DNA from 2 places in the Luteimonas sp. 3794 genome. Region 1 is predicted to be linked to the other one. Evidence: riboswitches for the same ligand, from Rfam matches in the RefSeq annotation. Region 1 holds a riboswitch; the other holds the start of a gene.

Region 1 (4,194 bases):
TGGTCGACCTTGTAGGCGCCCTTCTCGTAGTAGGGCCAGGTCTCGAGCGACAGGCCGGGGGCGGCGACCGGGCGACGGTAGTCCTTCTTCTCTTCGTAATAGAACGCGGAGTAGATCGGATCGATCGACGCGGTGGAGCCGGCGATCTGTGCGGTGGACATGTTCGGGGCGACCGCCATCAGCCAGCCGTTGCGCATGCCGTTGACGCCGACCTGCGCGGCCAGATCCAGCCACTCGGGCGAGTTGTAGCTGCGGTCGCTGAAGTAGGCGCCGGTGTGCCAGTCGCTGCCGGCGAACACCGGGTAGGCGCCCTTTTCCTTCGCGAGTTCCATGCTGGCCTGCACGGTGAGGAAGTTGATGCGCTCGTACAGCGAATCACTGAAATCCTCGGCCTGCGCGTCGTTCCACTGGATGCCCTTCTGCGCCAGCAGGTGGTGCCAGCCGAAGGTGCCGAGGCCGATGGCGCGGTACTTCTGGTTGGTGATCGTGGCCTGCGGCACGGGCAGCATGTTGAGATCGATCACGTTGTCGAGCATGCGCACCTGGATCGGGATCAGCCGCTCGAGCACGTCGGTGATCAGATCGCTCTGGCCGGCCTGCGGCACGATCGCGCGGCCCAGGTTCACCGACGACAGGTTGCAGACGACGAAGTCGCCGGCCTGCTTGGTGGTGACGATCTGGTTGCCGGAGATGATCTCCTGCATCATTTTCGTCGGGCTCATGTTCTGCAGGATCTCGGTGCAGAGATTCGACGAGTACACGCGGCCGACGTGCTTGTTCGGGTTCTTCCGGTTCACTTCGTCGCGGTAGAACATGAAGGGGTTGCCGGTTTCGAGCTGGCTCACCATCACGCGCTTGAAGATGTCGATCGCCTTGACGGTCTTGCGGCTGATGCGCTCGTCGGCCACGACTTCCTCGTACTTGCGGCGGAAGCTGCCGTTCGGGTCGCCCTTCTTCTCGTCGAAGAAATCCTGCAGGTAGAAGCCCTTGATCTTGTGGACCTCGTGCGGGTCGAACAGGTACCAGTCGCCGCGACGGTCGACCGCTTCCATGAAGATGTCGGGGATGCAGATCGAGGTGAACACGTCGTGCGCGCGCAGGCGCTGGTCGCCGTTGTTGAGCCGCAGGTCGAGGAAGTTCTCGATGTCGCGGTGCCAGATGTCGAGGTAGACCGCGACCGCGCCCTTGCGCTGGCCCAGCTGGTCCACCGACACGGCGGTGTTGTTGAGCTGCTTGATCCACGGCACCACGCCGCCGGAGGAGTTGGGCACGCCGCGGATGGCCGAGCCGCTGGAGCGCACGTAACCCATGTACGCGCCCACGCCGCCGCCGCCCTTGGAGACGCGGGCGATGTCGGTGTTGGAGTCGTAGATGCCCTGCAGGCTGTCGTCGACAGTGTCGATGAAGCACGACGACAGCTGGCCGCCGACCTTGCCGGCGTTCTGCAGCGTCGGCGTGGCCACGGTCATGTACAGGTTCGACAGCGCCCAGTAGGCCTCGCCGACGAGCTGCATGCGGCGCTCGCGGCCACCCTTGGTCTCGTTCTGCATCAGGTACAGGGCGATGGTCAGCCAGCGTTCCTGCGGCAGCTCGAACACGGCGCGCGAGGTGTCGGTGGCGAGGTAGCGCGTGGCCAGCAGGTACAGGCCGTTGTAGGCGAACAGCCTGTCGCGCTCGGGCTCGATCATGCGGCCGGCTTCCTGCAGCTCTTCCTTGGAATAGGCGCGCAGGATGTCGTTGGAATAGATGTTGCGGTCGGCCAGCGACTCCTGCAGGCCGACGTAGGAGCCGTACTTCTGCTCGGCGTCGTAGAAGCGGTTGCGGCTGGCGCGCTTGTACAGGCGGTGCAGGTACAGGCGGGCGGCGAAGAATTCCCACTCCGGCGCGGTGACATCGACGCGGGCCTCGGCCTCGCGGATCAGATGGTCGACCAGATCGTCGGCGTTGACGGCCTCCTTGCGCTCGACGAAGCCGAACACGCTGCGCTTGTAGTCGGCGATGTCGAGCTGAGGGAACTCGGCATGGGTGCGATCGATGCTGCGCTCCAGGCGCGCACGGTCGTACGGAATGCGGCGGTTGCCGGCTTCCTTGGTGATCCAGTTGGAAACGCCGGCGTCGGCGTCGAAGACTTCTGCAATTGCGGTGTTCATGGCGGCACTCGGGGGTGGCGGCACCACGTCGTCGGGTTCGACGGCGGGCGGCGCAACGGAAATGGTGGGTGTGGCAGGCGCGGTGACGGTGTCTGGCGTGGCGTTTGCGGCGGCGGCCGGGGTGTCGGTCGCGAGGGTCTCGTGGCTGGTCATGCGTCCTCTCTGTATCCAGTGCATTCGCGCACACGACCGGCCCACCCCGCGTCGGGTCCGGCGGCTGCTGGGCGATCCAAGGGTGGATGGGCGGCGTCGCAGGAATCGCGATCGGGCGCACAGCGCCATCGCCCCCCACTTACGCAACCCGCCCCCCACGGGACGTCCGCAGCCGGCACCGCGCGTTGTGCTCCACGCGGCTGTCGGCAGGTCTTCGGACTCATGGGCACGAAGGCAGCGCCTTCTCCTCCCCCGCCGCTTCCCGGATTGCTCCAGTGCTGGTGGCGGGTTTGTTCCCAATTACCGCTGCGGGGCAGTGCCGGAGTGGCGCGAGGCGTCACCGGCTTCCCGTTTTAATCCACAGCCCTTGGGGGGACGCGGAACCGACCGGGCCCAAGATAGTGGGGTACCTCGGCAGCGTCAACGCTAAATGTAGTGAACGCGCGGCAGGCGGCTTCATGACGGGAATCGCCGTTCGTCAAGCCCTTCGTGCGGGCCGGTGGATGCAGATCGGGGTGCGAAGGGCAAGGCCTTCGGGATGATTTTTCTTGATTCTCCCTCCTCGTGAGGAAGGTGCGCGGAGCGCCTGCTCCGCGGCTTTCAACAGCCGGACGGCTGGTCTGGCGGGGCGGATGGGGGTGCTCCTGGACGTCACTGTGGAGCCCGGCCCCCACCCGTCCATGCGGAGGGCTCTGCCCGCAAACCTCTGGCCGGAGCGCGCTTCAAGCCCTCCCCCGCACGCGGGGGAGGGTGGGGAGGGGGCGAAGCGTCCGGTCGTGGTCCGGCTGGCGATCCAGGGGGCTTGGTTCTTGGAGATCGATTTCCGTACGGTCTGACGGATTGCCCCCACCCAACCCTCCCCCGTACACGGGGGAGGGCTTCAAGCCGCGCGTGGGGCCGAACAGGAGGCCGCCGTCAAAACCCCGAACGCCGCCACATGCCCTGCACAATTTCCGGCGCAATCTGCGCCGAGCGCGGCCGGTCCGGCCGGCACAACCGGAGGTGCCTCATGTGCGTCATCCGCCGCAGCGCGTTGGCCGCTGCCACGCTTTCGCTGTCCGCCCTGTTCGCGACGCCGCTGGTGTCCGCCCAGGATCCCGCGCCGGGGCTCGGCGATCTGCAGGGCCTCGACGACCGCGCCGCGTCGCGCACGCTGGGTGCGCGCGGATATGTGCGGCAATCGGGCTCGGGCGATTACGGCAGCTGGTGGAACGCGCGCGACCGGCGCTGCGTGATGGTGCGCAGCGATCGCGGGCGCGTGGCGTCAACGGTGACCGCGCCGGCACCCGACTGCGGGCAACAGGACGGCGGTGGCCGGGACGGCATGAGCGACGGCGCCAAGGCGGCCGTCGCGGCCGCGGCGATCCTGGGCATCGCCGCGCTCGCCCACCGCTCGCACCACCACGACGACGGCGACCACGCCGACGATCCGCGTCACGAGGCCGATTACGAACGTGGCTATCGCGACGCGCTGCACGGCTACCGCGCCGACGCCGACAGTGGCGCCTACAGCGACGGCTACGGCGCGGGCATGCGCGAACGCTCCGCGCAGGTGCCGTGGCAGTCAGGCAGCACTGGCGGCTCGGGCACGGGTCGGCTGGACGATCTGGTCGGTGCGCGTGCGGCCGGCGCGGAGACCGAACTGCAGGCCCGCGGCTTTGTCGATCGCGATGCGCAGCAGCGCGATGGTCGCTCGGTCGTGACCTGGTGGAACGCGCGCTCACGCGAGTGCGTGCACGTGGCGACCGGCAACGGCCGCATCGAATCGATCCGGGCGGTGGATGCGTCCAACTGCCGCTGACGCGGCGCTGCGGTCAGATGCCTGCGGGCGCCGGCGGCGGGGGCGGATAGACCGTCGCCGCGCCGTGCGCCAGACCGATGCCACGCGCGA
Region 2 (4,194 bases), on a different contig from region 1:
GCGGCGGCGACTGCCGGGGTGACGCTGGTCGATGGCGGTTGCTACGGCGCCACCCAGGGCCCGCGGCTGGAGACGCGAGCCGAGATCGCCCGCATGCGCCGCGACGGCTGCGATCTGGTCGGTATGACCGGCATGCCGGAAGCAGGCCTCGCGCGCGAACTCGGGCTCGACTACGCGTGTCTGGCGATCGTCGCCAACTGGGCGGCGGGCGCCGGTCCGCAGGTGGACGAGGTGATCACCTTCGAGGACGTGCTCGACAATGTCGCCGCCGCATCGTCGGGCATTCCTCCGCTGTTGCGGGCGTTGCTTGCGGGCTGATCTCCTAGCGGCGCGCTGACCGAGCGCCCAGCCGGCGCCGCGTGCCGGTGCTGCACTTTTCGATTTGCTTTGACGGCCTGCCGCTGCCATCCGCGCAGCATAGAGACGAGACCGCTTTTTTCATGGCTGCCGCAAAAGAAGAAACCCCGCATTTGCGGGGTTTCTTTCTTGATTAGCGCGCGGTCGGCGACCAGCGCAGCGCGAGGCCGTATTCGCGGCCGGGCTGGTAGTACCACGCGATGGTCTCGTAATCCTTGTCGAGCACGTTGGTCGCGCGGGCTTCCAGCGTCCAGTCGGGGTTGAATGCCCACGCGGCGCGCAGGTCCAGCGTGCCGTGGCCGGCGACGCGCACCGTATTGGTGGCGTTGTCGAAACGGCTGCTGCTGGCGCGCAGCGTGGTGCCGATGCGGAAGTCGCCCAGGCTTCGGTCGATGTCGAGACGGCCGCTGTTGCGCGCACGACGGGCAAGCAAGTTGCCGTTGTTGGCGCTGTCGCTGCGGTCGCGTGGATAGACGTGGCTCAGTTCGGTCGACAGATCGAAGCCGGCGAGGGTGGTTGCGAACGTCAGTTCGGCGCCGCGGATACGGGCTTCTTCGATGTTCATGCCGGTGCCGATGAAATCCGGCGGCGGGTAGACGAACACGATCAGGTCGTCGATCCGGCTTTCGAACACGTTGAACGACCAGTTCCAGCTATCCGAATACTGCGCGACGCCAATGTTGGCGCTCTTCGAACGCTCCGGCTTGAGGTCCGGGCTTTCCGAGCCCGGGTAGTAAAGGTCATTGAATGTTGGTGCCTTGAACCCCGTGCCGACATTCGCGTTGAGGCGAAGACCGCGCTCGAGATCCATGCCCCAGCCGATGCTGCCGGTACCGTGACCGCCGAACTGTTCGTTGTCGTCATAGCGCGCGCTCGCCTGCAGGCGGTGTGCACCGAATCGTCCCTGGTACTCCGCGAACGTCGCGAAATTGTCGCGCTGGGTCACCGCGTAGACGGTCTGACTTTCCACGTTGTCCGATAGCCAGTCGAACCCGAGGCTCAAGGCCTGTGTCGGGGCGAGGGTGAAGTCCGCCTGTAACGACCCGGTGTCGCGGCGGGTATCCAGATGACCGAAATCAGTCCGCGTTCCTGCGTCCGCATTTCGCTGGTAGGTCATCGACTTGTCGTAAGAACGGCCGGCCTGCGCAGTCAGGCGCACCACGTCGGAAGGCGCGTACGTGAGTTTGCCGCCGGCGGCCTGCTGCACGTTTTCTGCCTCGTTGCCGTAGCTGCCGTCGTATTCGTTGAAGGCGTCGGCACGCAGCGCATTGCCCTCGAGCGTCAGGCCGTCCGCGAGTTCGACACCGCCACGCAGATTGAACGACCGGTTGCGGTAGCCGTCACGGTCGGGTTCGTCGACGAAGCAGCCGGCCCCGAAGTCGTCGTTCAATGGACCACGGCCTCGGCAGGCATTGATGCCATCGGTGCGCTGGAACGCCGCGTCGACGCCGAACCAGCCGCGGCCGGCACGGCCACCGAGGCCGGCGCTGGCTTCGCGCAGGTTGTGACTGCCCACGCCGACACGCGCGTGCGGGCGGACCGCACCGGTGTTGCGACGGGTGAAGATCTGGATGACACCGCCGATGGCTTCCGAGCCGTAGAGGCTGGAGCGCGGGCCGCGGACGATTTCGATGCGCTCGATCTGGTCGACCGGGATGTCTTGGAACGACGCCAGTCCGGCGGTCGCCGAGCCGATGCGCACGCCATCGACGAGCACCAGCACGTGGTCGGACTCGCTGCCGCGCATGAACACCGAGCTGAGCTTGCCCGGGCCGCCCTGGTTCGCGATCTGGATGCCGGCGCGGCCGCGCAGCAGTTCGGGCAGGTCACGCGCCTGGGTGCGTTCGATCTCGGCACGGTCGATGACCTGGGCCGGCACGATGGTGTCGCCGAGCGTGCTTTCGGCGCGGTTGGCGGTCACGAGCACGGTGTCGAGATCGCGCGCGTCGGCGGCGGTCGCCGCTGCGGCGATCGGTGAAGCGAGTGCGGCGACGATCGCCACGGTCAGAGTACGGAACGGCATTGCAGTCTCCTGGTCGCGTGCACCCACGCACGCGAGATGTCGGGAGATCGCGAGGACGGACACGGCTGCCGGCCGGACGCGCAAAAGCCGTCCGGAACGCCGCCGCAATGCCCGCCGCATCGCAATCGAGGAAGACTTCGTGGCCGGTCTCCGGACTCGCGCGTGGGAGAGTTCTCCCGGGCGTCGCGCCTTCCCGGGCCGGAGCACAGTGGCGGATGCGATGCCTTGAACACGCTTACCGTTGCGGGGGCAGTGCCGGGCTGGCGCATACGCGCGTCACCGGCTTCCCGTTTCAACCCGGACGGCAGAACACCGGCGGGTCACCATGAAGCTGGCGCGGATTGTACGTGAGCGCAGGACTGCGGGCGCGGGCAGGGCGCGCCGGTGTGGCGGTCAGTCGTCGCGGCGGTCGAATAGGCTGTCCAGCGGCGATTCGGGCTCGAACGTTTCGCTGATGGTCGTCGTCACCGGTCCGGCGGCCTGGCGCGCGCGCGGATCAGGGAGCAGGGCGGTCGCGGCCTCCGCAGCTTCGACCAGTTGCACGCGACGCGTTTCGGGCACGTCCTGCCAATGGCAGTCGAGCAACGCGCCTTCCAGCGAATACAGCAGATTGAGGCTGGGCTTGAAGCCCGCGCGCCGCACTTTGACGAACGCATCCACCGCGCCGGCCGCTTCCAGATCCTCGCGCGTGCGCAGGCCGACCTGACGCAGCCAGGCCGCGGACTTGGGGCCGATGTTGCGCAGCTTCAGCGGCGTCGGTGCGGTCATTGCATCGATTCGAGATAGGCGGCAGCGAGGGACTCGATACCGGTCTGGTCTTCAACGTCGAAACGCGCCGGCACAGGACTGTCGATGTCGAACACGCCGATCAGGCGCTCGCCGATATACAGAGGAACGACCAGTTCCGAACGCGAGGCGCTGTCGCAGGCGATGTGGCCGGGAAACGCATGCACGTCGTCGATGCGCTGTGTTTCGCGCGTACGCGCCGCGGCGCCGCAGACGCCCTTGTCGAGTGGAATGCGCACGCAGGCCGGCAGACCCTGGAACGGCCCGACCACGAGTTCGGTGCCGTCGAACAGATAGAAGCCCACCCAGTTGAGGTCGGGCAGGGCGTGATAGACGAGCGCCGAGAGGTTCGCTGCATTGGCGATCGCATCGCGTTCGCCGTGCAGCAGCGCCCGTGCCTGGGCCGCCAGCGCGGCATACTGTTCGGCCTTGGAGCCGGTCAGGGGAGATGACGTGAACATGTCGCGAAGTGTAGCAGCGGCCCCGGCGGGGCCGCTGCAGCTGGATGCGCTGCCGCGGGATGCGGACGGGTTCCGGCTGCGAGGCAGACAGGCCTCGCGCCTCGAGACGTTCGTCGACGCCGCATTCGCCTTCGCGGTGACGCTGCTAGTCGTGTCGTTCGATGCAATGCCAGCAAATGTGCCCGAGCTGCATGAAGCGCTCCGCCGCGCGCCGGCGTTTCTGGCGGGCTTTGCGATTCTCGCCATGTTCTGGGCGACCCACCATCGTTTCAGTCGCCGCACCGGGCTGGCCGATGCGCGAGTGACCACGCTCGGCCTGATGCTGATCGCGGTAGCGCTGCTGTACGTCTACCCGTTGCGCCTGATCATGGGCATCGCCCTGCATTTTCTGACCGGTGGCTGGGCGCCGTCGCCGATGCCGATCGGCTTCAGCGAAGGCGAATTCCGCAGTCTTTACGTCATCTACGGCATCGGCTTCGCCGCGATGTGCAGCATCATGCTCTTGCTCAACCGGCACGGACTTGCGCGCGCCGACGTGCTGGCGCTCGATCCGGTCGAGCGCTGCGT

What was found. Region 1 has a riboswitch for cobalamin ahead of J2X52_RS02295 (ribonucleoside-diphosphate reductase subunit alpha). Riboswitches for the same ligand answer to the same signal wherever they lie in the genome.
Region 2: it holds a riboswitch for cobalamin, as region 1 does, so the genes downstream of both, btuB (TonB-dependent vitamin B12 receptor) here and J2X52_RS02295 (ribonucleoside-diphosphate reductase subunit alpha) in region 1, are expected to answer to the same signal.

The regions. Positions count from the first base shown of each region.
Region 1 is NZ_JAVDVJ010000001.1:508,673-512,866, forward strand. Features, by position in the region: gene J2X52_RS02295 (ribonucleoside-diphosphate reductase subunit alpha) at 1-2,303, opposite strand, end outside; cobalamin riboswitch at 2,491-2,706, opposite strand; gene J2X52_RS02300 (hypothetical protein) at 3,313-4,104, shown strand; gene J2X52_RS02305 (mechanosensitive ion channel domain-containing protein) at 4,118-4,194, opposite strand, start outside.
Region 2 is NZ_JAVDVJ010000002.1:467,486-471,679, reverse strand. Features, by position in the region: gene J2X52_RS05760 (S-methyl-5'-thioinosine phosphorylase) at 1-318, shown strand, start outside; gene btuB (TonB-dependent vitamin B12 receptor) at 491-2,380, opposite strand; cobalamin riboswitch at 2,504-2,723, opposite strand; gene J2X52_RS05750 (TfoX/Sxy family protein) at 2,774-3,148, opposite strand; gene J2X52_RS05745 (GAF domain-containing protein) at 3,145-3,627, opposite strand; gene J2X52_RS05740 (TMEM175 family protein) at 3,626-4,194, shown strand, end outside.